Regions from separate parts of the Methylobacterium sp. 77 genome, predicted to be linked through region 2. Evidence: predicted binding sites of a transcription regulator. Region 2 holds the regulator's gene; the other holds the start of a gene.

Region 1 (16,050 bases), 780 kb from region 2:
GAAGACGCCGAGGCCGCAATGGGGGCAGAAGTTCAGGCTCGGATCGTCGAGGGCGATCGGCCGCTCGCAGCCCGGGCAGGACTTCTTGGCGAGGCGCTGGAGCGCCTGATCGGTCGCGATCTCGCCGCGACGCTCCTCCGTCGAGCGGGTTTCCGCGAGCTTCTGGCGCTCGTTGTAGGATTGCAGGGCGCCGATCGCGGCCCGGCCGGCGATGAGGGTGGCGAGGACGCCGACGCCATACTGCACGTATCCGCCGTAGCTCGGCATGTAGGGGACGAGTTCGACGAAGAAGGCGAAGGCCGCCGCGAAGGCGAAGCCCCAGACGAAGGGCCAGTTGCGGGTCCGGCGTCGCTTCAGGAGCAACCAGCCGGCCAGCGCCAGAAGCGGCACCGTCAAGGCGAGGCGGTATCCGAAGACGCGCAGCTCCTGCTCACGCTCCACGGCGTCGAGCTTGACCTGGGCCGCCGCGCGCAGGTCGCTCTCCGCCCTCATCCGGGTTTCCTCCCGCTCGGAGAGATCCAGCCGGGCCTTCGCCAGACCTTCCAGCCGTTCCTCGACGGTCCGTTCGGCAGCCTTCAGCGCATCGAGCGTCTGCGTGCGTGCGATGAGGTCGGGATCCTGGTCGACGCGCTGCGTCGCGTCGCGGGTCTTCAGCCAGTTGGCGAAGGTCTCCCGCGCCGCCTCCGAGGCCGAGCGCGCGGCATCGAGGGCGAGCTGCTCCTGCTCCGTCCGGCGCCGATTGTCGTCCAGCTCTCGGCGGATCTGCTTCAGGGATTCGGCGGCCGGTCCGTCCTCGGCCCCGTCGAGGAATTGTTCGAGGGTGTAGCGGTTCTCGACCTGCGGCAGGTCGCCGACGACGAGGGAGCCGAGGCCGATCAGGAACCACGCGAAAAGGATGGCGATGAGCCAGAGCCCGAGCGTCAGCCAGCGTTCGGACAGTCTTCGGCTGGAGCGCATGTCATGGACCTCGTTGAATGAGGAGCGGTGGGGTTTCGCTCGCAACCGGCTTCGGATCAAGCATCGACGGGATCGATCGAGCATCATCCCGACAGGTGGACGCCGGTTTTCGCGCACGATGATGTACCATCGAGAGCCGACTGCATCGCCCCCGATACGGTATCGGGGAGGATGACGTCGCCACGCCGTCCAACGTCAGTTGCCCGGCGCGACCACCGTATAGACTTTCTCCAGAAGCCTCGGACTGAGCGCGAGCGGCCCGTCGAAGGGACGTTCGTGCATGGCGACCACGCCGAGCGTGATCACCATCGCCATGCCGAACATCGCCAGGGTGATGGCTTGCGACAGCGGGCGCTCCGTATGGATGGAGGCGATGATCAGGAGTGTGAGGGCGGAGAGCGCGAGGAGGGTCGCCCATTTGCTGTCGTCGCCCTCCACCTCGCTGAGGGCGAGCCGCTCGCTGCGGGCGGTCTGCAGGCTGAGCACGGCGCCGAGCAGCGCCGAGTGGTTCGCCCTGCCCACCACGATATCGAAATTCGGCGCGACCACAGCCTGCAGCAGGCGGCCGAAGGCGAGATCCGCCTTGGGTGAGGCATTCCCGCCATTCGCCATCGCCGGCCATTCCTCGACGACGATCGCCTCGATGTATTCGGCCAGCATGATGCGGATGTCCGGCAGATCCTTGGACACCGATCGGCTGAGGTTGAACACGGCGCGGGCATGGCCGCTCTCCGTCTGCACGATGCGGGATGCCTGGCGCTGGCGCTCCCAGGCATCGTTGGCGACGAAGCCGATCAGCAGCGAGAGCAGCACCGAGACGACGCCGACGAAGGCGGGTGCGATGCCGGTGCCGACGAACAGGATGAACGGGCGTGTCCGCTTCGCGTTCGTCAGCGCCACCAGGACGAAGCACCAGGCCGATATGAAGAGGGCGAGAAACCCGAAGATGAGCCAGACCGGTTGATCGAGCCAGAACGTGAGCATCGTCGAGGGCCCGGCTCAGCGCGCGCTGAAATCGGTCATGGCATTGCCGGCGAACTTGCAGTCGACGTTCCAGAATGCGGAGGACGATCCGGGCTTGTTGATCTCGAAGGACAGGGACGCGCGCTTCTCCCGGCCCGGGAACACGAAGCTCGTCGCACGGCGCTTGATCGGGTAGGGAGCGACCTGTCGTGCGCGGCGTTCGCATTCCGAAAGCGCGAGACCGTCGGAAATGGTCTGCTCCCCGGCCGGGGGCGCGATGCGACCCCCATACGGCGCGGGCCGGGCCTCGTCGCTGCGGCGCTCCAGGGTCACGCGGCATTCGACATAGGCCTGAGTGCCGCGCGTGGTCCCGTAATCGAGGCAGCGTCGGTCGTCCTCCGCATCCGCGTCCTGAGCTGATCCGGCGGAGCCGAACACGGGGATCAGCGCGAGCGTGATCAGGCACAGGGCAATCGATCGCGACACCGGCGTCTCCACACTTCATCGCCGGAGATGCGCCATGGCGATCGGCCGACGGCAACGGCTATCCGATGTTTTCGGATCGATGGCCATGGCGCGATCCGTCGTCATGCACAGCAAGTCTCGCACAGTGAGTCTCGCACGGCTGGTCTAGGTGCCATCCCCTCGACAGCGCCTCGGCTGCCGCTCCAGCTTTCGCACAGGGTGAGGAATGCCTTGTGCCGAGCCAGGGCCATCGCCCGCCGGAACGCCGCTTCCGAACGACCCGAACGAGGCCCGGCGACGACATGCCCTTGTGCTTTTCTATCTGGATACCATCTCCAGACCATCCAGCCGGATGGTTTGTGGAGTGCGGTAGATGGCGGACAATGTTCGGGACCTTCGTCCCAAGGCGCCCGACAGTGAGAAGCTGACCCTCAATCTCGGCTTCGTCGATCTCGGCCAGATCGACCTCCTGGTCCGGGACGGTTTCTACGCCAACCGCGCCGATTTCATCCGGACGGCCGTGCGCAACCAGCTCGACCGGCAGGGTGACGCGGTGAAGCAATCGGTCGCCCGCAAGCAGCTCAGCATCGGCCTGTCCCACTACACGATCCGCGACCTCGAGGCCGCCAGGGATGCCGGGATGCCTCTCCATATCCAGGTGCTCGGCCTCGCCAGCATCGCCGTCGACGTGACGCCGGAACTGGCCCGCGAAGCCATCGCCTCGGTGCAGGTGCTCGGCGCATTCCAGGCCAGTCCTGCGGTCAAGGCAGCCCTGGCCGACCGCATCGCCTGACCTTTCGCGACGACACGTGCGGGACGCCGTCCCCCCCTCTCTCAATCCAGGATCGTGACCATGACCGTTTTCTCCAAGATCGACATGAGCGAGGTGACCCGTCTCACCCGCGCCGGCCAGTTGAACGAGGCGATGGCCCTGCTTCAGGGCAGGCCCGCCTCCGGGACGCCCGCACGGGCGGGCAGCGTCCCCGAGGCATCGAACGTTGGCGCGACCATCGACATGGTGGCGCCGTCCCTCTCCGGGGGCGCCTGGACCGCTCCGGGCATCGGACCGGACACCGAAGAGGCACCCGCGCATGCGAAAGCCTTCGCGCGGCCGAGTCTCGCGGAGACGATACGGAGCCTGCGCGAGCGTTTCCCCAAGATGGGCGCCATGCCGGAATTCGGCGGGGGATTGGGCGCGGGGCTCGGCGGCGGACTTGGATCGTCGCGTGGCGTCACCGTCGCGGTGCCGGCGGGGGCGCGGTTCGAGGAGCGAAGCTTCGCCAACGCGGCGGGCAGTCGCTCGTACAAGGTCTACGTCCCGAGCAGTTATACCGGCCAGGCACTTCCCGTGGTGATCATGCTGCACGGATGCACCCAGAACCCGGACGATTTTGCCGCCGGCACCCGCATGAACGAATTGGCCGAGGAGCAGACCTTCCTGGTGGCGTATCCCGGCCAGCCGCAATCGGCCAACATGCAGAAATGCTGGAACTGGTTCAACGCGAGCGACCAGCAGCGGGACCGCGGCGAACCCTCGCTGATCGCCGGAATCGCCCTGGAGGTGGTGAAGGAATTCTTGGCCGATCCGAGCCGGGTCTACGCGGCGGGCCTGTCGGCAGGCGGGGCTGCGGCCGCGATCATGGCGTCCACCTATCCCGACGTGTTCGCGGCAATCGGCGTCCATTCGGGGCTCGCCTGCGGTGCCGCTCGCGACATGCCCTCCGCCTTCGCGGCGATGAATGGCGGCGGCACCCCTGCGGCGCGGAAGGACGGGACCGGCGTGCCGACCATCGTCTTCCACGGCGATGCCGACAGGACGGTGTGCCCCGTCAACGGCGAGCAGGTCATCGCGCAGGCGCTGTCCGGCGAGACGCTGACCCGCGTCGTGACCCAGGGAGAATCCGGGCAGGGGATGAGCTTCACCCGCACGGTCCAATCGAGCGCCTCGGGACGCGCCATGGTCGAGCATTGGGCCCTGCATGGGGCGGGGCATGCCTGGTCCGGCGGGAGCACGGACGGCAGCTACACCGACCCGCGCGGTCCCGATGCCAGCCGTGAGATGATGCGCTTCTTCATGGCCCACTCGACCTCGCCCGCCCAACCACGGCACTGAACCGGTCTGAACCGCCGCGACCGCCCGTCGGCAAAGTCCGGCGGGCGGTCTCGTTGAAGGCATGAAAGCTGTTCGGGCCGATGGCCGATGCGTGGGCCGCCCCGGCATCGATGGGGGCGGGGCCGCGCGATGCCCTGGCGCGGATTACCTATTGAGAGCCTGGCATGCGCCGCTGCCCGCCGGTTGACCGGGAGCCCCGGATGCAGGAAGAACAAACACCGAACGAGAAGCACGTCCCGTCTCCGACCATCCAACCGACAGCCCGATGCGATGTCGAGCCCCGATGACGACGTCCCCGTCCGCAAGATCATCCATATCGACATGGATGCCTTCTATGCGTCCGTGGAGCAGCGCGACGATCCGGCCCTGCGCGGTCGGCCCCTGGCGGTCGGCGGCTCGCGCGAGCGTGGCGTCGTGGCCGCCGCCAGCTACGAGGCGCGGGTCTTCGGCGTGCGCTCGGCCATGGCCTCGGTCACGGCCCGGCGCCTATGTCCCGACCTGGTCTTCGTCAAACCGCGTTTCGAGGTCTACCGGGGGATCTCGGAGGAGATCCGTGCGGTGTTCGCCGAGCATACCGCGATCATCGAGCCGGTGGCGCTCGACGAAGCCTATCTCGATGTCACCGAGAACCTGCAGGGTCTTGCCACCGCCACGGAAGTCGCGCGGGTCATCCGGGCCGACATCCTCGCGCGGACCGGCCTCGTCGCCTCGGCGGGCGTGTCCTACAACAAGTTCCTCGCCAAGGTCGCCTCGGACTTCCGCAAGCCCGACGCGCTGTTCGTGATCACGCCCGCGATGGGGCCGGGCTTCGTCGAGGATCTGCCCATCGGACGGTTCCACGGCGTCGGCCCCGTCACCGAAGCGAAGATGAAGCGCCTCGGCATCCTCACCGGTCGCGACCTCAGGGCCCGCTCGCTGGCGGAATTGCAGGCGGCCTTCGGCAGTTCGGCGCCCTATTACCACTCGGTCGCGCGCGGCATCGACGAGCGACAGGTGCGCGCGCATCGCATCCGCAAGTCGGTGGGGGCCGAGAGCACCTTCTCCGAGGATCTGAACGGGTTCGACGCCATGGCCGGGCGATTGGAGCCGCTGATCGACAAGGTCTGGACGTCCTGCACCGCCAAGAACGTTTCAGGGCGCACCGTGACGCTCAAGGTGAAGTTCTCGGATTTCGTCCAGATCACCCGGGCGCAGTCTTTCGAGGTTCCGATCAATGAGCGCGAAGCGATGCTGCACTCGGTCCTCGGCCTGCTCCGCACCGTGTTCCCGCTCCGACGCAGCGTCCGCCTTCTCGGCGTGTCCCTGTCGGGCCTGCATCATGGTCAGCCCGAGGGACCGTGCCAGCTCGGATTGGCGATCTGACGCCAGCGGAAGGCAGGCGCCGGAACGCTCGCGCCGGAGCGGTGCCGCTGCCGGTTCGAGGACGCGGCGCACGGAGCAGGATGCAGCGCAGAGAAAAAGGATGCCGACGTAAACCTACGGCAGATCGTGAGACGAGCGCCAAGAGCCGACAGTCGAATGCGAGTCATGCGTAAGCATCATGTGTACGGTATCAATCGGCCTTGTACGCCTACGCTGTAGCCGATAGCGTTCTTCCGACGTCTCTGCGCGGAGGAAACGCATGTTGGTCGAATACCACAAGCACTCCGCAGGCGGTTACGCATTCATCGTCTACGAGCCACCGGCCGAAAGCCTCCCCTGGCTGGCGGTCTGCATAGGGCCGGCCAACGTCGTTCTCGGAGCCGAAGCTTATGCGACCGTCGAGGAAGCCAATCGGCGCATCATGGAACTCGCCGACAAATTTGCTGCTCGCGCCGATGGTCCGACAAATTTCAGTTGGTCCAAGTCGCCATTGAGTCAGTAGACAGAATGCTCGAACCTTGGATCACGCGCAGTTCTGCGGCCTGAGGAAAGGGCACGAACGCGACCGTTGCCCCGCCTCCATCGCAGATGTCGATGACGCCGTCCAAGGCTTCGCTGAGCGGAAGCCCCTGCATCAGGTCGAAGGCGATCATCTGCCTCGCGCTGGCAACCGCCTCCTTGTGAACCGCGTCGAGCGTGGCGAACTCTCTGCCCTCGGTATCCAGGATCTGATCGCCGCGAAGTTGCAGATGGATAAAATATCTGGCCATGGGCGCTTTTCGGCTGCGAGCGAGCGAGACTTCAGAGTTCCTGCCGCTGGCGCTCGAGGACTGCCTGCCAGCAGTGTTCGATATCAACCCGACTTCTGGAATGCCCGCAACTCCTTATGGTGTCACCTGAAGGAAAGTGAACGAAAGGATACAATTTTGCCGCAGAGCGCATCGGGCCGGGATGCCGGCGCGATCGGTCCGGCCGCATAGCGGCTTGGCGGCGGGCATCCGAAAGTCGACGGGGAATTGGCAGTCCGATTTCGCCCTGGCCGGGGCAATAGAGCGATTCTCCTTGGTCCTCAAAGTTGGCGCAATCCAGCCACAGAAATGCCGACCCCCTCGGATTAGACAGAATTCGTGGCGGATCATTACTTGTCTTTCCGTCACCTGCGCAGCTGACAGCGCGGAAGGAAGGGGTGGCAACCACGCCAACCCAGAATGGCGGATGGCCCTGACCATGGCTGAAGCTCCCCGGACTTCCATGATTGCGCGGTCGGGTCGTCCCATCGGAGGCGTCCTGGCGATGGTGGTCGTCCTCGGCGGCGGCATGGCCGGCCTTTCCTATCGGTCCCAGCTTCCGTCCTTCGCCCGTCTCGACCCGGCCGCTTCGCCGACGATGGCGACGTCGGACGGTTCCGCTGCCTCCGACATCGCCACCGCAGCCGATATCGCGACGAAGGCCCACGATGACCTGCTCATCGCGGACCAGGGCGAGGCGTCCGCTCCTTCGCAGGATGTCGCAACCTACGCGGCCGCCCCTGAGCCTTCGCCGCCGGACAACCAATCCGCGCCGTCGATCCCGGACGCTGCCATGCCGGCCCCGGCAGCGCTGGCCTCGCGGCTGGTCCCCCTTCCGGTGCCGCGTCCGCCCGAGTTCCGCACCGGCAGAGCCGCCTCGCCGGCCCCGCGCCTCGCCGCGCGCCGGGCTCCGCAAGTGGCGGCGGCACCGCCCGAGGACACGCGCTCGTTCTTCGAGAAGCTGCTCGGTCTCGAACGCTCGGATCCGCCGCGCCTCGCCTACGCGGCCCTGGAGACGAAGCCCGTCGACACCGTATTTCGCAGGGCCTTGAGCGTCGTGCCGAATGCCGGCACCGGCGGCGTCGCGATCTACGACATCCGCGCCAAGGTGGTGACGCTCCCGAACGGAGAGAAGCTCGAGGCGCATTCGGGACTCGGCGACAGTATCGACGATCCGAACCACGTCCATGTCCGCATGAAGGGACCGACGCCGGTGGGGACCTACGATATCACCGAGCGCGAGCAGCCCTTCCATGGAGTTCGCGCCTTGCGCCTCAATCCCGTGGGAGGTCCCGAGGCCGTGCATGGTCGCGTCGGTCTACTCGCCCATACCTACATGCTGGGGGCGAACGGGGCCTCGAATGGCTGCGTCTCGTTCAGGGATTACGAGAAGTTCCTGCAGGCGTATCTGCGCGGCGACGTCCAGCGCCTCGTGGTGGTCGCCGGAGGCTGAGACCGCCCACTCTCCCGAGGGCACCGACGGCAGCGGAGGGCGTGTTGATGTGGCGGCGCCCGATGAAATTCCTCCACACGATGGGGGCGACCGGATTGATGGGGGCGATGGCGGCTTTGATCGTCATGCTGAGCGTCGCGCCCCCGCCGAGCAAACTGGTCGGCTACACGGCCTCGCGCGGGGCCATGGGCGCCGTCGCCACCTGGATCGTCCTGCCGAGCCTCGCGCTCATGCTGGTCTCCGGGCTGCTAGCGATGACGCTCAATCGCGCCTTCCTCAACGCGGGCTGGGCCTGGCTGAAGCTCGCCACCGGGGTCCTGATGTTCGAAGGCGTGCTCGTCTACGTGGAGGGGCCGATGCGGCAGGAGGCCGAGCAGAGCGCCGGGGCGCTCGCCGGTCGGGTCGATCCCGCCACGCTCGCCGCCTCGCTCGGGCCGGAGCGCAACACGCTCTGGCTGCTGCTGGCGATCGCGACGGCGAACGTCGTGCTCGGCATCTGGCGACCCCGGATCCTGCGATTGCCGCGATAGGCGGCATCCCTCCGCATGGTGACGCGCCGTCCGATGGACGGCCGCCCAAATCCCGAGACGGATGGGGCGACCGGCCCCGGCAAGGCCTATCGCAGGGTCGAGGATTCACCGGGATGCAGGGGCCGCTCCTCGTCGGGTCCGCTGACCGCGTTCAGCCGCTCCAGATGCTCGAAGACGTGTTCGAAGGCGCTCGTGACGGCCTGTTCGAAGGAACCGTCACCCTTGCCCTGGGCCGCCTTGAGCGCGGTGAGCAGGGCCTGATGTCTCTCGGTATCGCTCGCCATGATGGCAATCTCCCAGCCGGACGGCGTGCCGGCGCAGGTTGGCAAGCCTCGGCGCCACGAGCGGGTTCCGAAGGGCCGCGATCGGTATTCTCCGGCTCCGCGGTTCCGACCGTGTTGTCACCGTCACCTCATGGTCGCCGTGACGGGATGAATGCTTCGTTCCACTGAATGAAGGCCGGCCGCACTTGTTCGAGCCGGATGTGTTAGACAATGTCGATGCGACGCCCGGGCAACCTCAGATCCGCGCGAGTCAGCCGAAAGCCGATCCCAGCTTGTGACATCCTCACCGACCGGTCTCGAACTCGCGGCGGATGCCGAACGCCTGGCGGCGCTCGACGGGTATGACATCCTCGATACCGAGCCCGAGCAGGGTTTCGACGACATCGTGCTGCTGGCCTCCCAGATCTGCGAGGCGCCGACCGCCCTCGTCAGCCTCGTCGCGAAGGACCGGCAATGGTTCAAGGCGCGCATCGGCTTCAACCCCTGCGAGACGCCGCTCGATCAATCGGTCTGCGCCCATGCCCTCGGCGCCGACGACCTGCTCGTCATCACGGACCTGACGCAGGACCCGCGCACTTGGGGGAACGCCCTCGTCACCGGCGAGCCGCATCTGCGGTTCTATGCCGGGGCACCCCTCCACACCCCGGAGGGAGCCACCCTCGGGACACTCTGCGTGATCGACACGGCGCCGAGGCCGCACGGGCTCGACGACGGGCAGCGGAGCGGATTGAGGGCGCTCGCACGCCAAGTCATGGTGCAGCTCGAACTCCACCGCGCCGTCGAGAACCGGGGGCAGGCCCTGGCGGCGCGGGCGAAGGCCGAGGAACAGATGCGCCTCGCCGCCGAGGCGACCGGCATCGGGGTGTTCGATTTCGAGCCGCGAAGCGGCGCCCTGCATTGGGACCATCGCGTCCGGGCGCTGTTCGGCGTGCCCGAGCGGAGCCCGGTCAGCTACGAGGGGTCGTTCCTCGCCAATATCCACGCGGATGACCGCGCCCATGCCGATGCCGCCGTGCAATCGGCGCTCGATCCCTCGGGGGCCTGCCGGTTCGATACGGAATACCGCGTGATCGCCGCCGATACGGGCACCGAGCGCTGGCTCGCCGCCCGCGGCCAGGCCATCGTGGAGGGGGGCGAGACGGTCCGTTTCGTCGGCACCGTTCGGGACATCTCGGCGCAGAAGGGCGCCGAATTCGCCCTGCGCGCGACCGAGGAGCGCTACCGTCTGGCGGCTCGGGCCACGACCGATGCGATCTGGGACTGGGAGTTCGCCAGCAACCACGTGCTGTGGAACGAGGCGTTGACGGAGGCCTACGGCCACGCCCCCGAGGATGTCGAGCCGACCGGGGATTGGTGGATCGACCATATCCACCCGCATGACCGGGCCAAGGTCGATGCCTCGATCCATGCGGTGATCGACGGGACGGGCACGGCCTGGACGGACGAGTATCGCTTCCTGCGGGCCGACGGGAGCTACGCGCCGGTGCTCGATCGCGGCTACGTCATCCGCGATGCGAACGGGCGCGCGATCCGCATGATCGGTGCGATGCTGGACCTGACCAGTATCCGTGCGGCCGAGGCCGCCCTGCGCGATGCCCGGCGCAAGCTCGACATGGAAAGAAGCCTGCTCCAGGCGATCTTCCGGCAGGCGCCGGTCGGCATTGCCGTGGCCGACGCCGCATCGGCCTGGACTACGATGATCAACACCCAGGCGGAGGAGATGCTCGGGCATGGCCTCGGCGCGCCCGGCGAGGAGAGGCAAGCGGGATACGGCGCGCTCCATGCGGACGATACGCCCTATGCGCTCACCGATTATCCCACCCTGCGCGCGCTGCGCGACGGCGAGGCGGTCCGCGCCGAGGAGATGCGCTACCGCAACGGCATCACCGGCGAGGTGCGCCGGTTCGAGGTGTCGAGCGCGCCTGTCCGTGACGAGGCGGGCGGCATCCAGGCGGCGGTCACCGTGCTGGTCGACGTCGAGGACCGGCGGCGGGCCGAGGCGATGCAGACCCTGATGAATCACGAACTCGGCCACCGCATGAAGAACCTGCTGACGATGGTCCAGTCCATCGCGGTGCAGACCCTGCGCGGGGCCACGGATCTCGGCGCGGTCAAGGAGATTCTCGGCGAACGCCTCGTCGCCCTCGGCAAGGCGCAGGATATCCTGCTCGGGAGCGATCTCGATCGTGCCGCCATCGGCGCCGTCATCCGCGGGGGCGTCGGCGCCCACGACGAGTTCGGGCGCTTCCGCTACGAGGGGCCGGATGTCGAGATCTCGCGCGGCGCGGCCCTATCGCTGTCGCTGATGATTCACGAGCTCACCACCAACGCGGCGAAATACGGTGCGCTCTCGGTCGAGGACGGCCGGGTCGAGGTGACGTGGTCCCTCGCTCCCGGAGCCGAGGAGGCGGACCTCTGCATCGCCTGGCGGGAAAGCGGCGGTCCCGTGGTGGTGGCGCCGACCCGAAAAGGCTTCGGCTCACGGCTGATCGAGCGGGGCCTGTCCGGCCAGGTCGGAGCCGAGATAGCGGTCGACTACGCCGCCGGCGGCGTGACCTGCCATGTCCGCGCGCCCCTCGGTGCCTTCCAGAAGGAGGGTTGAGCGGGGCCCGTCATGACCATCACGGCTCGCGTCTCGCCCTGAATTCGACGACCTTGCCGGTCTCGTCCCTGACTTCGGCTCCGGTTCCGAGAATATCGGCGATCTTCACGGCGAGTTGCTCGCGCTTGAACGGCTTGCCGATCAGGTGGACGCCCTCGTCGAGGCGTCCATGATGGACGATGGAATTCTCGGTGTAGCCCGACATGAACACCACCTTCACCTCCGGCCGGATCGCCCGGATCCGCTCCGACAGCTCCCGGCCCCGGATCTCGCCCGGCAGGATGACGTCGGTCAGCAGCAGGTCGATCGCGGCGGCGTTGGCGCCGAAGACGCGCAGTCCCTCTTCGCCGTCGGACGCCTCCAGCACGCGATAGCCGAGATCGCCCAGGATCGCGCAGGCGATCTCGCGCACCGCCGCCTCGTCCTCCACCACCAGCACCGTCGCCGACCCGCGGGGCAGCTCCAGCGGCGTCCCCATGCGCTGGCCAGCGACCCTGACCGTCCCCGTCGCGCGGGGAAGGTAGAGCTTCACCGTCGTACCCTCGCCGGGCTCGGAATAGACCTTCACGTGGCCGCCCGACTGCTTCACGAAGCCGAACACCATGGCGAGTCCGAGCCCCGTGCCCTTGCCGTCTGGCTTCGTCGTGAAGAACGGCTCGAACACGCGAGCAATTACCTCCGGCGTCATGCCGTGACCGGTGTCGGAGACCGCCGCCATGGCATAGTCGCCGGGCGTCACCTCCGCATTGTGGCGCGCATAGTCATCGTCCAGCACCGTGTTGCCGAGCTCGATGGTGAGCCGGCCGCCGCCCGGCATCGCGTCTCGCGCGTTGAGGGCGAGGTTTAGGACCGCGCTCTCCAGTTGCGCCGGGTCGGCCATTGCCGGCCACAGGCCCGCCGTCTCGACGTAGCGCACGTCGATATGCTCGCCGAGCGTCCGTCGCAGGAGCGGGATCAGGTCGGGCATCGTCGCCGAGAGGTCGATGGCGGCCGGTGCCAGGGGTTGCTTGCGGGCGAAGGCGAGGAGCTGCCCGGTCAGCGTCGCGCCGCGTTGGGCGGCCCAGGTCGCGCGCTCGATGCGGGATTGGAGCTTGCCGTCGCCGTCGAGCTTGGCCCGGACGAATTCCAGGTTCCCGAGGATGACCTGGAGCAGGTTGTTGAAGTCGTGCGCGATGCCGCCGGTGAGCTGGCCGATGGCCTGCATCTTCTGGGCCTCGCGCAGCACACCCTCGGCCTGGGCGCGCTTGGTCATGTCGGAAATGGTCAGGACGAAGCCGCCATCCGGCATCGGCGTCCGCCGGATTTCGAGATGATGCCCGTCGGCGCGTTCGCGCTCGTAGGTGATGGCCTCGCGCAGGGGCCGGGTGCCGTGCCGGACCTGGTCCTCGCTTTCCAGCTCCGGCCTGCCGGGCTCGGCCGTATGCTCGACGAAGGCCAGATAGGATGCACCGGGCCGGACCATGGCCTTCGGGAGGTCGAGAAGGATCTGGAAGCACTCGTTCCAGTTCTTCAGCTTGCCGTCGGGACCGAACACGGCGACGCCCTGGCTCAGGCTGTCGAGGGTGGTGCGCAGGCGCAGGACCAGGGCCCGCTGCTCGGCCTCCGCCTTGTAGGAGCGCGACCAGGCGTGGTTGAGCAGCCTAGCTGCCAGGAGCAGGGTCAGGATGGCGAGGCCCGAGCCGCCGATCACCAGCCAGCGGACCCAGGCCGCGCGCGCATCGTTCTGGACCTGGCGCTGGGCGAGCAGGACCTGCTCATCGGCGAGAAGGTCGGAGAGCATGGCTTCGATTTCGCGCATAAAGGTGCGACCGGCATCGGTGTTGACGATACGCAGCGCCGCTTCGAGGCCGCTGTCGCGACGGGCCTGCACCGTCTGGGCAAGCTCTTCGAGCTTGTGCTGGATCGTCGGGGACATGGCGCGCAGGCGTTCCTGTTGCGCCGGGTTGTCCGCCGTCAGCTTCTGCAACTCGCCCTGCAGCAGACCGATGCGGTCGCGCGCGGCGTTGTAAGGCCCGAGGTAATCGGCCTTGCCCGTGAGAAGGTATCCCCGCTGGCCGCGCTCGGCGTCGCGCAGGGCGATGGCGAGATCCTTCATCGTGCCAAGCACACCGTAGCTGTGCTGCGACCATTCCCGTGCGTCACGCGAGGCGTTCAGGCGCTCCCAGGTCACGGCCCCGACGAGGCTCAGAAGCGCCAGCAGGACGCCGAGGACGAGAATGTTGGCACGCGCGACGAGATGTTTGGTCATGCCGGCGTCTCATGTTTCGTCATCGGTCGGAGGCGGAGGCGGAGGCGGAGGCAGGGGGCGGAAACGGAGATCGTCCGATCCGTGTCCGAAGACCGTACCTCTCGTCCGCGATTGCGCATTATTTGCGGCCCGGACGACGCATCCTTTCCAAAACGGCGAGAGCCCCGCCTCGGGGCCTTCAAGTCTTCCTGGCGCCAGATCTTCGAGCCACCAATTCTTACCGCGCACGGATCATCCTGCGTCCAGGTGTCCGGCACCGGCGGCCGCAACCGACGGTAACGCCGGTTGTTGTTCCGTTCAGGGAGATACCTGCCGCGTGGCGTGCCCGAGCGTCCGGGGTGCGGCGTCGACATGGCACCCCGGGAGGCGGTTCGGACGATGCGTCGTGATGACAACGGGGTGGGGGGAGTCGACCCGAGACTCCTGAAGGCTGCGGTCGAGGCGGCGGGCGAGGCCATCCTGATCACCACGGCCGAGATCGAGGAGCCCGGCCCGAGCATCGTCTACGCCAACCCTGCCTTCACCCGCCTGACGGGATACGAGGAACGCGAGGTCACCGGACGCAGTCCCAGGCTGCTGCAAGGGCCGGGCACGGACCGCGCCACGCTCGACCATGCGAGGGCCTCGCTCCGTGCCGGAGAGGCGTTCCAGGGCGAGGCGCTCAACTATCGCAAGGACGGCTCGACCTACAGGGTCGAATGGCTGATCACGCCGATCCGCGACGCGGATGGGCGGATCACGCATTGGGTCTCGGCACAGCGCGACGTCACCGAGCGACGGGCCTTCGAGGACCGGCAGGCGCTGATGGTGCGCGAGCTGCATCACCGCGTGAAGAACACCCTCGCCACCGTGCAGGCCGTGCTGAACGCGACCATGCGGTCGTCCGTGACCATGGCGGAGTTCGGACGCGCGTTTTCGGGGCGGATCATCTCGCTGGCCCGGACCCACGCGCTCATCACCGAGGACGAGGCCCAGGTCGCCTCGTTCGCTGGCCTGCTCCGGGCTGAGCTGAATCCTTACAGCGAGGGGGGCCGCATCGCGCTGGAAGGCCCGAACCTCAAGCTGCCATCCGAACTCGCGGTGCCGATCAGCATGGCGCTGCACGAGCTGACCACCAATGCCGTGAGGCATGGGGCGCTCGCGCATCCGGACGGGCGGGTCGCGGTGACCTGGGATGTCGAGGAGGGCCCTGACGGGTCCTGCCTCGCCTGGGTCTGGAACGAACATGACGGACCGCCGCCGACGCTGCCGACACGGGAAGGCTTCGGAACGCGGCTGCTCAACAAGATCCTGACGGCCCAGACATCGGCCAAGGTCGACATCGCCTTCGATACTGACGGATTGAGGGTCCGGATCAAGGTTCCGCTCCGGAACCGGTAGACCCGGTGCCCGTGCTCAGGTCGACAGCGCCGTTACGGCCGCGCGAAAATTGGTCTGATCGACCGTGCCGAGCTGTTCGGCGCACGCCGCCTGCGCTTCCTCCCAGAGCGGGTATGCCTCGGTCAGGACTGCGCGCCCCTCATCCGTGAGCAGGATGCGCCGGATCCGCCGATCGTCCGCGTCGGTCTGGATCGCGAGCAATCCGCGGCGCTCCAGGGGTTTCAGGTTGGCCGTGATGGTGGTGCGATCCGTCGCCATGTCATGCGCCAGCGCGCCCACCGTCGGCACCGCGTCGCGGACGAGCATCATCAGCAGCGTGAACTGCCAGTTCGACAACCCTGTCGGGCGCAGGGCCGCATCATAGCGGCGACCGATGGCACGTGCGGCCTTCTGGGCCGCGAAGCTGAAACAGGCCTGCTCCACCGCAGCCGCGACGATCGGTGTCAGGACGGGGGGCGTAGCCATGGGCGGCTCCTCGGGAAAGTTGATACCAACCCTATAGCACATCTCCCGTCGTGGCGCAGCCGGCCGCGACCTCAATCCTGCACGTCCCCTCCGATAAAGTTGATATCAACCCATGTGTCGTACTGCACGGCGAAAAGCTGAGACAGGTTTATATCAACCTTATCGCAATGAGCATCCACGCCGGGTTCCCGGGGACCACACCGCACCCATCGCTCACCGACCAAGGAGACTTCCGATGACCGTACGTTCCGCTCTCACCATCGCTGCCATCGCCGCCGCTATCGCCGCCCTCGGCACTCCCGCCTCCGCCCAGGACGTCCGGACCTTGGCGATCTGGAACCATACCTTCGACGTCATGGAGTGGCGGCCGGCCTCGGTTGCGGCCTTCCCGGCCAGTGACAGCGCAATCCGGACCACCGGCTCGATCGCTCCCAAGCGCG
Region 2 (16,050 bases):
CCATTGCATTTGGCTCTGTTTTCTATATGAGCGGGAATTTGAATATATCTATCGCTTCAGCTTTTGTTCCGCTCATTCTAAGCATGATGGGGGTCGTCCAATCTCTTGGCTATGCCTTCAGCGCCATTTGTCTGATTTTGTCCGTCTTTTGGTTCGCCTCGCCCGAAGAGACGCGGGAGAAAGTCAGGTCAGAGGTCGAGCGAATTGCTTTGAAATCTTGAGAGATGATTTGTTTCTAGCGATTTCGAGCTGTTACCGCGGTGTCGTTTAATGCCTGGGACTGTAGACAATTAAAGATGAGCGTTCAAAAGGGATAGAGACATGACAGTATATATATATCTGGCAGGGCTAATCTCGGGCTTAGCTTTTATGTTCGGACCTTGGGTCGGAGCAGCCGTCATAATTTCGATCGCTCTTATCGGAATGGGTTTTAATAAGATGCGGTCGTTTGTGGCAAATATGTCGATCGACTAGCGCCTAACTCAGCAAATCGGTCGTCTTCGATGCACAAATATTCCATCGAATGGAGATCTCGCTTTTTTGAGACTAGCAACAATATTTGTCTAAAAATATCCAGAAGTAATTTGTCGAGGGTAGAGCAACATGGCGGATGCGGCGTCAGATCGTAAAATTCAAGAGGCCTATAAAAAGACGAACGCCATCTGGTCGGCCTTACAAAAAGAATACATTGGGCAGATCACGTATTATACTGAAAAGGTCAACAACTCCGTCGATGAAGTCGCCAAAAACAAAAATAGAACGAAGCTGATGTATGCGCGGATATGCTCCGAGCATTGCTGGAGCAACATTCGCGGATAGCACGTCCTGGATGTCGCAGCGGTAGCATATCAAAACAACATCCGTGCTCATTAAAGCGTCTTTTGATGCAAATGACGCTTCCATATTGCCTAAAAGTTTTCTAATAACAGAGGCAGCGTCTCATCACAAATGTTCTCGATTTTGAACTTGTGCCCGTAATCTATGTTAGTTTTTATTTATGTGGATAGAGGCTAGTTGTGGCTCTCCGAATCACCTCTGACATCGATCGAGAAGTTGGCGCTCGTCTTGCTGCACTGCGCAAAGCTAGAGGGATGTCACAGACGGCTTTGGGCACCGCTGTCGGCATCACATTCCAACAAATTCAAAAGTATGAGAAGGGGACGAACCGCATCGGTAGCAGTCGTCTGCAACAATTAGCAGATACGCTTAAAGTCCCGGTCTCCGCCCTTTTCGGCGAGCAAGAACCTGACGAGCAGATCGAGATCTTCCGTTTCTTAGCCGAGCCGGGCGCTATTGAGATCCTGCGTTCCTATGCTTCGATCGATGACGATCAATATAAGCGCGCGGTATTGTCCATCGTTCGAAGCATCGCTCGGATCAGCGTGAAGCCTCCACTGCAAAGCGCTTGAGGCTTGGCGGATTTGCGCTGAGGTTCGTCAGGTACGGCGCTGAGAGACTACTATTGCCCTACTGGCAATCCATCTACTAGCGCGCATCTGACCCTGCCCCAGTTACGCGGCGATCTCGAGGCCGTTTGATTTTGACGGGGAAGGGGTTTGTCTGCAGTGACGGGACGTGAGTACTAAGCTCAACGTGAAGATCCAGACGATGTATCTGGTCGCGAGCAGTGTTCACGCCGTGATTCTTACGGTGTCGCTAGAAACGCACTTCTATCAAGGGAAACCTCCCGTCTCTCAGCAGAGATGCAACGTTATGGCTGCCGTCTCTTACGGCGCCGTCCACAAGATCGCCTGCTTGTCCATGCGCGACCACAGGTAGGCAGAATTGGCCTCGGCTGCTCTAACGATCGCGACCCGGCCGCAACGGCTGGCTACCGGCTCTTTCTGCCATTTACATCGCGGAAGCCCGAGCGGCACTGAGACCTATGGCAGGCAGTGCAGGGACGTATAGGCCAAAACCAGCCATCATTGGAATGCGCGGTTGTCACCGCAGCCCCCGTGAGAAGCCTCTTTATGGTCCGAATTGAAGTGACGGCAACATGCCGGGTTAACTTGGTCGCGTTGACCTGCTCAGCCAGTTGGGCGGAGTAACCGTCACTTCGGCGGCCCGGAGGGATCTGGCATGCTTCCTCTCTCACCCCGCCGCCCGAACCACGACCATCTCGGCCGCTGTCAGGCCGGAGTTCCGCTCGATCGACTGTTCTGATTCCCCGGACCACCTCTCACCTTCGACCACCGCCCCAAAGCTAAGTTAACGGAACCCTTGCAGAACACTTGCGGAACGTCTACCGTGTTCGTGTTTTGTTTCGATGGGCGTTAGCCGCGGCCGTTGGCTTCAGTGGAAGAGTGATCAGTATGTTGACGCGTAAGCAGCTGGAACTTCTCCAATTCATCCAGCAACGGATGCAGGAGAGCGGCGTTCCGCCTTCGTTCGATGAGATGAAGGACGCGCTCGATCTGAAGTCGAAATCCGGCATCCACCGGCTGATCACGGCGTTGGAAGAGCGTGGCTTTCTGCGGCGGCTGCCGAACCGGGCCAGGGCCATTGAGGTGATCCGGTTGCCGGAGAGCATGACCAGCGCTCCCGCTCAACGTCCCGTCCAGACGGGCGAGGTTCGCCGCTTCACACCGAGCGTGGTGGAAGGGGGCCGGTCCAAGGCGGCGCCGCCGATGCGCCAGCCGATGGCGCAGGCGCAGGATGAGAGCGGACGGGCGATCACGATCCCGGTCATGGGTCGCATCGCGGCCGGTACACCGATCTCGGCGATTCAGAACCAGAGCCATTCGGTGACGCTGTCACCCGATTTTCTGTCCGGCGGCGAGCATTACGCCCTGGAGGTCCGCGGCGATTCGATGATCGAGGCGGGTATCCTCGACGGCGATCTGGTGGTCATCAAGAAGCAGGACACCGCCAATACCGGCGATATCGTCGTCGCCCTGATCGATGACGAGGAAGCGACGCTCAAGCGCCTGCGTCGCCGCGGTTCCTCTATCGCTCTGGAGGCCGCGAACCCTGCCTACGAAACCCGGGTTCTGGGTCCCGACCGCGTTCAGATCCAGGGCCGCCTCGTCAGTCTGGTGCGTCGCTACTGAAGCCGATCCGGGAGCGGATCCGCCGGCGGCTCGCTCTCGTCCTCCTCGGATGGGATTGAAGGTTTCGGAAGGTCCACCGGCTTTGACATCGTCGAGGGCGTCGAGGGCGGGTCCGCGACGGCCTGTCGCCAGGGCGGGGCGGAACCGGGTTCGCGGGCCGATGTCGCGACCGGGCCATCCGGCTCGAAGCGCAGAGCCGTCGCCCCTCGCGCAGCCAGGAACGCTCTGTCGATGACGAGGCTCGCCCGGCAGCCCGGCGGCGCGTCCCGGCGGGCGATGATGACGGTGGCGCGCGCGCAATCCTCCGCGAAGGCCCGTTTGTCCTTGACCAGGGCGACGACACGACCGGGCTCCACGGAGATGGTGCAGCCGACGGCATCGCATCGGCTCGCCGTCGAGGCGGTCACGTCGCGGGCTTTGCGGGAATCACCATCCGCCTTGAGCCATTGCTCCAGCACGAAATCCGGTGGCTTGCCGAGGATCGTCAGGCGGCCGTCCCGATCGCGCAATGCGGCACCCGCCCCCTCGCGATCGACGTAGAGATCGTAGCGTTGCGGCGTCGCGGCGAGCAGGAGGCCGAAAGCTGCCGGAGCGAGACCGATCCAGCGCAGGCGCGAGACGGGAAGCGTCAGCAGCAGCAGGGCGACGGCGAGCAGGCACAGCGCCGCGCTGCCGAAGGCCGGGACGACGAGCGTGGCGTGGCCGAACCCGCTGATCCACCCGGAGATCGTCAGCATCCCGCGCACCGCGAGCCCCATCAGCCACCAGACCGGCTGATCGAGCGCGAAGGGATAGGCGAGGATGCCGAGGACCGCGGCCGGCATCACCGCGAGGGAGACGAGGGGAAGGGTCAGGGCATTGCCGACGATGCCGAAGGGCTGGACGGTCTGGAAATGGTAGGTGGCGAAGGGAGCGGTCGCGATCTGGGCGACAAGGGTCGTCGCCAATGTGCCGGTGATCGCGACGATGACGAAGCGGAATGCGCGGCCGAACGGGCCGCTTCCTTCTCGTTGCGGCATCACGCGGTTGAGAGCCCCTGCGCAGGCGATGAGGCCGGCGACCGCGCCGAAGGACATCTGGAAGCTCGGACCGAGAAGCCCGTCCGGCTCGCGCGCCAGCGCGATCAATGCGGCGAGCGCGAGGTTCCGCATGCTGAGGGCCGGGCGATCCACCAGGATCGCGCCGAGCATCACCAGGGTCATGATCAGTGAGCGTTCGGCGGCGATGTCCCAGCCCGAGAAGACGCAATAGGCGGTGACGCCGACCATGGCGAAGCCGGCGGCGATCTTCTTGATCGGCCAGCGCAAGGCCAGGCCGGGCACGAGGGCGAGGAGCGCGCGCACGAGCCAGAACACCACGCCGGCGGCGAGCACCATGTGGAGCCCCGAGATCGAGACCACGTGGTAGATGCCGGCCGCGCGCAGGATCTCGTTGGTCTCCGCATTGATGAGGCCGCGCTTGCCGGTCACCAGGGCGGCGGCGACCGCGCCGGCCTGACCGCCATTGGCGTCGGTGATGCGCCGCGTCAGGGCATTGCGCGCGTCGTCCACCGCGGCCGCGAGGGAGACGGTCCAGGGGAGCGGTGTCGGAGGAGGCTTCACCTCGATCTTGCCGACGAGGGAGCCGACGGCGCCGATCCCGCGAAAATAGGCGTCGCGCGCGAAGTCGTAACCGCCGGGCCGCGCTGCCTCGGGCGGGGGAAGCAGCCGTGCGGTCGCCGAGATGAAATCACCCGGCTTCAGCGCCAATGCCTTCTTGTAGGAGACGCGGACGCGGGTCGGCCGGCGATCGGGCGGGAGAGTGCCGAAACTCTCCACGAGGACGATCAGGCGCGCGCCGACCTCACGCTCGTCGAGGGCTTCCACGAGGCCGGTGAGGGGCGCGATGGTGGTCCGGGCGAGGACCGGAGCCGCCACGAGCTGCAGACGCAGCACCGTGGCCGAGAAGCCGAAGAAAGACGCGGCGAGCCCCAGCACCAGAGCGAGGGCAATTGGTCTGGCGCCGAGGAAGGGGATCGCGGCCGCGAGGACCGACGCGACGAGGAGAGGTGCCGCCAATGACGGCTGCCCGCTCGTCGCCGTGAGGCAGACGAGGATGCCGATGCCGAACGCGACAGCCAGCCAGGGGAACAGCCGCCGTTGTTCGGATTCCTGGCGGAGTCCGTCGAGGCACCAGTCCTTCGCCGTCTCGATCAGGAACGACGGCGATCGCCACCGGCTCCAGGAGGCGATAGCGGCGCCCGTCGCTCGCGCGCTGGCCTGCGCCATCCTCCGGTGCGCCCTCCCTCAGATTGACGAGGTTCGACCGACGCGAGGGGATCGTCGCGCCGGCGATCACCTCGCTGCCCCCCGGATCGTCACCTGATCGCCGGATCGGCAAGACGGTTTCTTAACGTCACCGCAAACGCATGCTACATGCGCCGATCCGGGCCGGTCGATCCGCCCCCCACCTTCACGCACAAGTTTAGCCGCCCGATGTCGTCACCCGTCGTCACGCGTTTCGCCCCCTCCCCCACGGGGTACCTGCATATCGGGGGAGCGCGCACGGCGCTCTTCAACTGGCTCTACGCCCGCCATTTCGGCGGCCGTATGCTTCTTCGCATCGAGGATACCGACCGCGAGCGCTCGACCCAGGGCGCCATCGACGCGATCCTCGATGGTCTGCGCTGGCTCGGCCTCGAATGGGACGGCGACGTCGTCTACCAGTTCGCCCGCGCGGCGCGGCACCGGGAGATCGCCGAGAGCCTGCTCGCCTCGGGCAACGCCTATCATTGCTACGCCACGCCGGACGAGCTCACCGCCATGCGGGAGGCCGCGCGCGCCGAGGGTCGCCCCATGCGCTACGACGGCCGCTGGCGCGATCGTGATCCCGCCGAGGCGCCGGCCGGGGTGAAGCCCGTGATCCGCCTGCGAGCCCCGCTGGAGGGGGAGACGGTGGTCGAGGACCAGGTGCAGGGCCGCGTCACCTGGGCCAACAAGGATCTCGACGATCTCGTCCTGCTGCGCTCGGACGGCAATCCGACCTATATGCTCGCCGTCGTCGTCGACGACCACGACATGGGCGTCACCCACGTGATCCGTGGCGACGACCACCTTACCAATGCCGCCCGCCAGCGCCAGATCTACGACGCGCTCGGCTGGTCGGCGCCGATCATGGCGCATATCCCGCTGATCCACGGCGCCGATGGCGCCAAGCTGTCGAAGCGCCACGGTGCCCTCGGCGTCGACGCCTATCGCGATCTCGGCTACTTGCCGGCGGCGTTGCGTAACTACCTCGTCCGCCTCGGCTGGAGCCATGGCGACCAGGAGGTCTTCTCCACGGAGGAGATGATCGCGGCGTTCGACCTGACATCGATCGGCCGCTCCGCCGCCCGGTTCGACTTCGCGAAGCTCGAGAACCTCAACGGACTCTATATCCGTGGTGCGGACGATACCGTGCTGATCGATGCGATCGAGACGATCCTGCCGGTGCTCGCCGCCGATCGCGGAATGCCGCATGCCCTGTCTCCCGACCTGCGCGAGAAACTCGGCGCGGCGATGCCCGGCCTGAAGGAGCGCGCCAAGACTTTGGTCGAGCTTCTCGACAGCGCCTATTACCTCACCGCCTCGCGCCCCCTCGGCCTCGACGAGAAGGCGAAGACGCTCCTGAGCGAGGAGGCTCGTCAGCGTCTCGCCGCGATCCTGCCGGCCCTCGCCGATCTGCCGGAATGGAATGCGGCCTCCACCGAGGGTGCGGTGCGCCGCTTCGCCGAGGAGAACGCGCTCAAGCTCGGCCTGATCGCCCAGCCCCTGCGGGCCGCGTTGACCGGCCGCGCGACGTCCCCGCCGGTCTTCGACGTCATGGCCGTGCTCGGTCGCGACGAGTGTCTCGGCCGCCTCGGAGATCAGGTCTCGGCGGGCTGATCGTCATCCTGCGGCGGGTGACAGATCGGCCCGGTTTTCGCTTGAGCCAGCCGGTGGCGAGGGGCATCGGTTGATGGCGGTCGGCCGATCCGCTAACGCGATAGATGTGTGAGCACTTGCAGCATAAATCTGCCGGTGCGCCCTGGGCCGAAGTGGCGATTTTCACCACGCGGGCCGGTGCTACCCTCTGCCAAGGTCTGCCTTCCGCCAAGAAAGGGTCCATGTCTCCATGAGCGCCTCCAGCACGATCTCCGTGGGCGACAACCAAGTCGATCTGCCGATCAAGACCGGCACGATCGGACCTGACGTCATCGACATCGGCAAGCTCCACGCCAAGACCGGCATGTTCACCTTCGATCCGGGCTTCACCTCTACCGCGTCCTGCGAATCGAAGATCACCTATATCGACGGCGACGCCGGCATCCTGCTCTATCGCGGCTACCCGATCGACCAGATCGCCGAGCAGGGCGACTTCCTCGAGACCTGCTACCTGATGCTGTTCGGCGAATTGCCGACCCCCGCCCAGAAGGCGGATTTCGACTACCGGGTCACGCGCCACACCATGGTGCACGACCAGATGAACCGCTTCTTCCAGGGGTTCCGCCGCGACGCCCACCCGATGGCGATCATGGTCGCCTGCGTCGGCGCGCTGTCGGCCTTCTATCACGACTCGACCGACATCTCGGACGACAAGCAGCGGATGATCGCCAGCTTGCGCATGATCGCCAAGATGCCGACGCTGGCCGCGATGGCCTACAAGTATTCCATCGGCCAGCCGTTCGTGTACCCTAAGAACGACCTCGACTACACATCGAACTTCCTGCGGATGTGCTTCGCGGTGCCGTGCGAGGAGTTCGTGGTCAACCCGATCTACGCGCGTGCGCTGGACCGGATCTTCATCCTGCATGCCGACCATGAACAGAACGCCTCGACCTCCACCGTGCGTCTCGCCGGCTCGTCGGGCGCCAACCCCTTCGCTTGCGTCGCCGCCGGCATCGCCTGTCTGTGGGGGCCCGCGCATGGCGGCGCCAACGAGGCGGCGCTGAAGATGCTGGAAGAGATCGGCACGCCGGAAAACGTGGCGAAATACGTCGCCAAGGCCAAGGACAAGAACGACCCGTTCCGTCTCATGGGCTTCGGCCACCGCGTCTATAAGAACTACGATCCGCGCGCCCGCATCATGCAGAAGACCACGCATGAGGTTCTCGCGCAGCTCGGCATCAAGGACGATCCGCTGCTCGAAGTCGCGGTACAGCTCGAGCAGATCGCCCTCAAGGACGAGTATTTCATCGAGAAGAAACTCTACCCGAACATCGATTTCTATTCGGGCATCACCCTCAAGGCGATGGGCTTCCCGACCTCGATGTTCACGGTGCTGTTCGCGCTCGCTCGCACCGTCGGCTGGATCGCCCAATGGGCCGAGATGATCGAGGATCCCTCGCAGAAGATCGGCCGCCCGCGCCAACTCTATATCGGGCCGGACAAGCGCGACTACGTGCCCATCGGCAATCGCGGCTGACGCCGTGAGCGACCCTCTCCCCTTGGCGGGAGAGGGTGCGACCCGTCGGGACAAGCGGCTGTCCGTCCGCCCCCTCCCCCCGGCAGGGAGATACGCACGCCAGATGCTTGAAACGTCGGCAGACGATCCGGGTCGTCGCTCCCAACAAAAAAGGCCGCCCTCTCGGGCGGCCTTTCTCGTCTCGGCGATGCCCCGGAGGGATCAGCGCGAATAGAATTCGATGACGAGGTTCGGTTCCATCTGGACCGGGTAGGGAACCTCGCTGAGGCTCGGCACGCGGGTGACGCGAGCCGTCATCTTGGCGTGATCCACCTCGATGTAGTCGGGCACGTCGCGCTCGGGCAGCTGCGAAGCGACGACGACGATCTCGAGCTGCTTCGAGGAATCCTTCACCTCGATCACGTCGCCCGGCTTCACGAGGAAGCTGGCGATGTTCACGCGGCGACCGTTCACCTTGACGTGGCCATGGTTCACGAACTGACGGGCAGCGAAGGGGGTCGGCACGAACTTGGCGCGATACACGACCGCGTCGAGGCGACGCTCCAGCAGGCCGACGAGGTTCTCGCTCGAATCGCCGCGGAGACGGATCGCCTCGGCGTAGTAACGGCGGAACTGCTTCTCGGTGATGTTGGCGTAGTAGCCCTTGAGCTTCTGCTTGGCGCGCAGCTGCGTGCCGAAGTCGGACATCTTGCCCTTGCGGCGCTGGCCATGCTGGCCGGGGCCGTATTCGCGGCGATTGACGGGGCTCTTCGGGCGGCCCCAGATGTTCTGGCCCATACGGCGATCGAGCTTGTGCTTCGCCTGAATACGTTTTGACATCGCGGTTCCTCTCAGCGAGTGAGATTGGTCGAGGAACGCGCCCTCCTCTTTCCGAACCGGCCGGGGGCCGAAGTGGAACGACAGAGCGGACATTGCCGCTCACGGGTGCGCTTGAAAAAGCTGCGGGGCCCCTCTCGGAGCCCCGTAACTGTCGCGGTGCATAGGCGAGAGATGCCCGCAGGTCAATGCCGAGACGGCAATGGATCTATTGCAGCACGAGCGGCATCGCCTCCACCGCGACGTCGCCGACGCCGCGCGCGTCGAGGGAGCGACGCAGGGACGGCGTCACACCGGCGCCGCTGGTGAAGGCGGTGAGGCCGGGGGGGACGTCGTCGAGCGGGTTGCGCCGGGAGGGTCCGAGAAGCTGCGTCACCCGTCGGGCGATGGCAGGCGCGGGGTCGATCCAGGTCACCTGCCACGGGGCGAGACGCTGAAAGCGGGGCAGCAGCAGCGGATAATGGGTGCAGGCGAGGCAGATCACGTCCGTGCGCCGCCCGTCATCGCTCTCGACGAAGCACGGCGCGATCTCGGCGGCGAGCGACGCGTCGTCGGCGGGATGGCCCGCGAGTTCGGCCTCGGCATATGCCGCGAGGTTCGGCGATCCGACGAGGGTGACCGAGCAGGCGCTCGCATAGGTCTCGATCAGGTCGTGGGTATACGGCCTGGCCACCGTACCCGGCGTCGCCAGCAGGGTGATCAGGCGCGAGCGCGTCGCCTCGCCCGCCGGCTTGATCGGCGGCACCACGCCGACGAAGGGCGTCGAGAAGCGGGCCCGGAGGGCGGGCAGAACCAGGGTCGACGCCGTGTTGCAGGCGATGACGACGAGGTCGGGAGCGTGGCGCGCGAGAAGCCGCTCCATCACCGACAGCACACGCCCGACGAGGATCGATTCCGACAGCCGGCCGTATGGAAAGGCGGCATCGTCGGCGGCGTAGACGTAGCGCGCGTCGGGCCGCGCGCGCCTCACCTGCTCCAGCACGGTGAGGCCGCCGAGCCCGGAATCGAAGACGAGGATCGTCGGCGTCGGCCGGATTTCGGCCGCCAGGGCCGCTGTCATCGCTCCTGCCATCAGATCGATCCGCATACGAGTCTGCCCGGACACTGTGTGGGGATGGACGAGTGTCGGGCAGGCACGGTTAAGGCCGTGTCACTGAGGCGTTAAAAAGGCCCGGCTTTTTCATGCCGCATCGCCGCGACGATGGGCGCGGGACGCTGCCCGTTGTCGAACCGTGAACGAGCCATATCTCCCGCCTTGTCGGATATGAGCGGAGTGATCGATATGGCAGCGACGGCGGCAATTCGCGGTACCGCGCACGATCGATCGGACCGGGCGGCGTTCCCGCCACCGAGCATCTCGGCGAGGCCGGTCGACCGGGCCGCCTGGATCGCGGCGTTCCGGGCTGTGCGGGACGAGACCGAGCGCCGAGCGGCGCCGCTCTCTCCCGAAGATCAGCAGATCCAGTCCATGGCCGATGCCAGCCCGACGAAATGGCACCGGGCCCATACGACGTGGTTCTTCGAGCAGTTTCTTCTGCGCGATCACCTGCAAGGCTTCCACGTCTACGACGAACGCCTGCACTACCTGTTCAATTCCTATTACGTCGCCGCCGGGCCGCGGCAGCCGCGGATCATGCGTGGCCTCATCACCCGGCCAACCGCCGAGGAGGTGGCCGGCTACCGCGCCCATGTGGATCGGGCCGTCGAGTCTCTGCTGACGGATGCATCCGAGGAGACCCTCGACGCGGTGCTGCCGATCCTCGAGATCGGGCTCTATCACGAGCAGCAGCATCAGGAATTGCTGATCACCGACATCCTCCACGCGTTCGCGCAGAACCCGCTCGGCCCGGTCTATGACGCGGCATGGCGCTTCCCCCGGCCACGGTCCGAGACCGGGCTCGCCGAGCTACCGGGTGGTGTGACGAAGATCGGGCATGAGGGCGACGGGTTCTCGTTCGACAACGAATCGCCGCGTCACCAGACGCTCATCCTGCCCTGCGCGATCGACAAGGGCCTTGTCACCAACGCGCAATGGCTCGCCTTCATCGAGGATGGCGGATACGCCCGCCCCGAACTCTGGCTCTCGGATGGCTGGCTCGCGGTGCAGGCGGAGGGCTGGGAAGCGCCTGGATACTGGCAGCGCAGCGATGCCGGCCAATGGTCCAGCATGACGCTCGCAGGGCAGATGGGCATCGACCCCTCGCTCCCCGTCACCCATGTGAGCTATTTCGAGGCGGATGCCTTCGCCCGCTGGTCCGGCCGCGACCTACCGACTGAGTTCGAGTGGGAGGCCGCCGCCCGTGACGGGCTCCTCGCCGATGCCTTCGGCCTCGTCTGGCAATGGACCCGCTCGGCTTACGTGTCCTATCCGGGCTACCGGCCGGTTCCCGGCGCGCTCGGGGAATATAACGGCAAGTTCATGTCGAACCAGTTCGTCCTGCGCGGGTCCTCCGTGGCGACCTCCGACGGCCATGCCCGCATCGGCTACCGCAACTTCTTCTATCCGCACCAGCGCTGGCAGTTCACGGGGCTTCGCCTGTCGAACTATCGCGACTGATCGTCGTTTCCATAGATCTCGCGTATCCGCGTTCCCCGGAGACTTGTCCGTGACCATCAATCCAGTCTTCACGGGCGCCACGCCCCTCAACCCCGTCGCACCGGAGCAGCAGTTCCGGGACGATGTGCTGGTCGGTCTCGCCGCAGCGCAGAAGTTCATTCCCGCGAAATACTTCTATGACGAGATCGGTTCGGACCTGTTCGAATCGATCACCGTCCAGCCGGAATATTACCCGACGCGAACGGAGATCGGCATTCTCGACGCGTCGGGGCCGGACATCGCGGCCCTGCTTCCCGCACGCGCCAATCTCGTGGAGTTCGGCAGCGGTTCGACCGTGAAGGTGCGGCGGCTCCTCACCCATTTGAGCGATCTCGCCGCCTATGTCCCGGTCGATGTCTCGGAGAGCTTTCTGCGCAGCGAGGCCGAAACGCTCTCGGGCGATTTCCCGCACCTGTCGATCCTGCCCGTCGCCGCCGATTTCACGCGGCCCTTCACCTTGCCGGAGGGGTTGTCCGACGGCGCGGTGGCGGGCTTCTTCCCGGGCTCGACCATCGGCAATTTCGAGCCGCCCCAGGCCGTCCACCTGCTCGCTCATTTCGGGCGGGTGCTCGGGCGCGATGCGACCCTGATCGTCGGCGTCGACCTGGTGAAGGACAAGGCCGTCCTGGATGCGGCCTATGACGACGCGGCCGGGGTGACGGCGGGGTTCAACCTCAACCTGCTCGCTCGGATCAACCGCGAGCTCGGAGCCGATTTCGACACGTCGGCCTTCGCTCACCGCGCCTTCTTCGCGACCGACGCCTCGCGGATCGAGATGCACCTCGTCAGCCTGCGGGCTCAGGACGTGGTGGTGGCGGGCCGCCGCTTCAGCTTCGCCGAGGGAGAGACGATCCACACCGAGAACAGCTACAAATACACGATCGAGCGGTTCCGCGACCTCGCCGACCAGGCCGGATGGAATGCCGCGAAGACCTGGACCGATGCCGAGCAACTCTTCTCGGTCCATGCCCTCACCCGTCGGTGAGGATCAGGCCTTCTTCTCCAGCATCTGCTTGACCTGCATCAGCTGGTCCCAGACCGTGCCGGGGGTCGTGCCGAGGACGTCGAAACCGGCGCTCACGCCCCAGTAGATCCCGTAGCAGATGATCGGAACGAGGATCCAGCCGAGGATTTCCTCGCCACGGCGTCGCTGCGCGCGCCGGCGCCTGCGCTCCTCGCGCCGTGTGAGTTTCTGCGGGCGAGCCGGCGCGTGAGGCGCTTGGCTGGAGAGCGGCGTCAGGGGGCCCTCTTGCAGTTCGCTCATGGATACTCCGCCGTTTTCGCGAGTGGCTTCAACGATCCCAAACCCGACATCCTCTGCCACGGCCTTGGCCGGCAATGGACAACGGAGCGTTGACGTCGCTCGGCGAGCCCCCTCGCAGGTTTCACGATCGAATGGTGTCGATGCGCTTCTTCAAGGGCGGTAGCTAGCGGTCGATCCGCAGCATGTCGACCGTCGAGCCGTTCTTTTCGACGTCGAACGCAAGCGGGGCATGGCTCTCTCGGGTGAGAAAGCCATGCCCCGCTCTGCGCGATGCCGACACGATCAGGCCCGGACGAGAGGCACCTTCGGCACGGTGCGGACCCCGCCCGAACCGCCCGACCCGCCCTTGTCGTCCTTTTTCGTCGTGTCGTCCTTCTTGCGCGGAGCCGCCTTGGCCCGGCTGCGCTTGCGCTTGCTGCCGCCCGCGTTGGTCACATCCTTCTCCGGCTTCGGCGTCACCGGACCGGCCGGAAACTCGAAAGCGAGCGCGTCCTTCTGCGCGATCGTCTCGCCGTCCTCGGCTTTCCTCAGGACCACGCGCACGGCGCCACCATCCTTGAGGCGCCCGAACAGCACCTCGTCGGCGAGCGGTGTCTTGATCGTGGACTGGATCAGGCGCGCCATCGGCCGCGCACCCATCGCTTCGTCGTAGCCGTTCTCGGTCAGCCACTCGCGTGCCTCGTCCGAGAGCTCGATCGTGACGTTGCGATCGGCCAGCTGCGCCTCGAGCTGGAGCACGAACTTGTCGACCACCTTGGCGACCACGTCCTTCGGCAAATGTCCGAAGGAGATGATCGAGTCGAGGCGGTTGCGGAATTCGGGGGCGAACAGCTTGTTGATCGCCTCCACGTCGTCTCCCGTGCGCTTGGACTGGGTGAAGCCGTAGGCGGATTTCGCCATGTCCGAGGCGCCCGCGTTCGTCGTCATGATGATGATGACGTTGCGGAAATCGACCTGCTTGCCGTTGTGATCGGTGAGTTTGCCGTGGTCCATCACCTGCAGCAGGATGTTGAACAGGTCGGGATGGGCCTTCTCGATCTCGTCCAGCAGCAGCACGCAATGCGGATGCTGGTCGATCCCGTCGGTGAGCAGCCCGCCCTGGTCGAAGCCGACATAGCCGGGCGGCGCGCCGATGAGGCGGCTCACCGTATGCCGCTCCATGTATTCCGACATGTCGAAGCGGATCATCTCGATGCCGAGCGACGATGCCAGCTGCTTGGCCGCCTCCGTCTTGCCGACGCCGGTCGGCCCGGCGAACAGGTAGGAGCCGATCGGCTTGTCGGGATCGCGCAGGCCCGCACGGGCGAGCTTGATCGCCGAGGTCAGCGCCTCGATGGCATTCGACTGGCCGTAGACCACGCGCTTCAGATTCTCGGTGAGGTTCTTGAGAACCACCGCATCGTCCTTCGACACGGTCTTGGCCGGGATGCGGGCCATCGTGGCGATGGTCGCCTCGATCTCCTTCACGCCGATCGTCCGCTTGCGGCGGGCCTCCGGCACCAGCATCTGCGACGCGCCGGTCTCGTCGATCACGTCGATCGCCTTGTCCGGCAGCTTGCGGTCGTTGATGTAGCGCGCCGACAGTTCGACCGCGGCCTTCACGGCTTCGGTGGTGTATTTGAGCTTGTGGAATTCCTCGAAATACGGCTTCAGCCCCTTCACGATCTCGATCGCATCCGGGATCGACGGCTCGTTGATGTCGATCTTCTGGAAGCGACGCACCAGGGCGCGGTCCTTCTCGAAGTACTGGCGGTACTCCTTGTAGGTGGTCGAGCCGATGCAGCGCAGGGAGCCGTTGGCGAGAGCCGGCTTGAGCAGGTTCGAGGCGTCCATCGCCCCGCCCGAGGTGGCGCCGGCGCCGATCACCGTATGGATCTCGTCGATGAAGAGCACCGCGTTCGGGTGCGCCTCGATCTCCTTCATCACCTGCTTGAGGCGCTCCTCGAAATCGCCGCGATAGCGCGTCCCGGCGAGCAACGTGCCCATGTCGAGGGAGAACACGGTCGCGTCGATGAGGACCTCGGGCACCTCCTTGTTGATGATCTTGCGCGCGAGGCCTTCCGCGATCGCGGTCTTGCCCACTCCGGGGTCGCCCACGAGGAGCGGGTTGTTCTTCTGCCGGCGGCACAGGATCTGGATCGTGCGCTGGACCTCGCTTTCGCGGCCGATGAGCGGATCGATCCGGCCGTCGCGCGCCTTCTTATTGAGGTTGACGCAATAGGCCTCTAAGGCGTCGCCCTTCTTCTTGGTGCGGTTCTCGCCCTCCTCGCCGCTCGGGCGCTCGGACGAGGCTTCTTCTTCCGCACCGCGCACGGGCTTCGGCTCGGACGCGCCGGGCCGCTTGGCGATGCCGTGGCTGATGTAGTTGACCGCGTCGTAGCGGGTCATGTCCTGCTCCTGCAGGAAGTAGGCGGCGTGGCTCTCGCGCTCGGCGAAGATCGCCACCAGCACGTTGGCCCCCGTCACCTCCTCCCGCCCGGAGGACTGGACATGAATGACCGCCCGCTGGATCACGCGCTGAAAGCCCGCCGTCGGTTTGGCATCCTGGCGTCCGTCGCCGATCAGGTTGGCGAGTTCCGTATCCACGTATTCGACGAGGCTGCGCTTGAGCGTATCGACCTCGACGTTGCAGGCGCGCATCACGGCCGCCGCATCCTGATCGTCCACCAGGGCGAGGAGCAGGTGCTCCAGCGTCGCATATTCATGACGGCGCTCGCCGGCGAGCGCCAGGGCGCGGTGGAGAGCTTGTTCTAGGCTGCGAGAGAAGCTGGGCAAAAGCGGGTCCTCGTTTGGAGTGCCTATTTTTTTTCCATGACGCACTGGAGAGGATGTTGGTGTTTGCGCGCGAAGTCCATGACCTGCGTCACCTTGGTCTCCGCCACCTCGTACGTGAAGATCCC

What was found. The regulator LexA, encoded in region 2, represses DNA repair genes until DNA is damaged. The targets are predictions, from matches to a motif close to TGTTCNNNNTGTGTTCNG.
Region 1: dinB (DNA polymerase IV) is a predicted target of LexA. The motif match lies at 4,706-4,723, and genes of this name have one in related genera.

The regions. Positions count from the first base shown of each region.
Region 1 covers NZ_KB910516.1:3,310,150-3,326,199, reverse strand. The annotation lists gene A3OK_RS0115770 (zinc ribbon domain-containing protein) at 1-957, opposite strand, end outside; gene A3OK_RS0115765 (DUF4239 domain-containing protein) at 1,153-1,941, opposite strand; gene A3OK_RS24635 (hypothetical protein) at 1,957-2,406, opposite strand; gene A3OK_RS0115755 (CopG family transcriptional regulator) at 2,759-3,178, shown strand; gene A3OK_RS0115750 (PHB depolymerase family esterase) at 3,239-4,498, shown strand; gene dinB (DNA polymerase IV) at 4,769-5,860, shown strand; gene A3OK_RS24075 (hypothetical protein) at 6,120-6,362, shown strand; gene A3OK_RS0115740 (hypothetical protein) at 6,331-6,630, opposite strand; gene A3OK_RS0115735 (DUF2778 domain-containing protein) at 7,088-8,101, shown strand; gene A3OK_RS0115730 (hypothetical protein) at 8,164-8,631, shown strand; gene A3OK_RS0115725 (hypothetical protein) at 8,718-8,915, opposite strand; gene A3OK_RS0115720 (PAS domain-containing protein) at 9,190-11,517, shown strand; gene A3OK_RS0115715 (CHASE3 domain-containing protein) at 11,537-13,765, opposite strand; gene A3OK_RS0115710 (HWE histidine kinase domain-containing protein) at 14,144-15,145, shown strand; gene A3OK_RS0115705 (MarR family transcriptional regulator) at 15,161-15,610, opposite strand; gene A3OK_RS0115700 (hypothetical protein) at 15,846-16,050, shown strand, end outside.
Region 2 covers NZ_KB910516.1:2,525,658-2,541,707, forward strand. The annotation lists gene A3OK_RS24005 (hypothetical protein) at 1-221, shown strand, start outside; gene A3OK_RS24010 (hypothetical protein) at 604-819, shown strand; gene A3OK_RS0111975 (helix-turn-helix transcriptional regulator) at 1,017-1,409, shown strand; gene lexA (transcriptional repressor LexA) at 2,316-3,053, shown strand; gene A3OK_RS0111990 (ComEC/Rec2 family competence protein) at 3,047-5,320, opposite strand; gene gltX (glutamate--tRNA ligase) at 5,528-6,955, shown strand; gene gltA (citrate synthase) at 7,185-8,474, shown strand; gene rpsD (30S ribosomal protein S4) at 8,676-9,293, opposite strand; gene murI (glutamate racemase) at 9,499-10,377, opposite strand; gene egtB (ergothioneine biosynthesis protein EgtB) at 10,573-11,847, shown strand; gene egtD (L-histidine N(alpha)-methyltransferase) at 11,897-12,871, shown strand; gene A3OK_RS0112025 (hypothetical protein) at 12,875-13,150, opposite strand; gene clpA (ATP-dependent Clp protease ATP-binding subunit ClpA) at 13,433-15,925, opposite strand; gene clpS (ATP-dependent Clp protease adapter ClpS) at 15,949-16,050, opposite strand, start outside.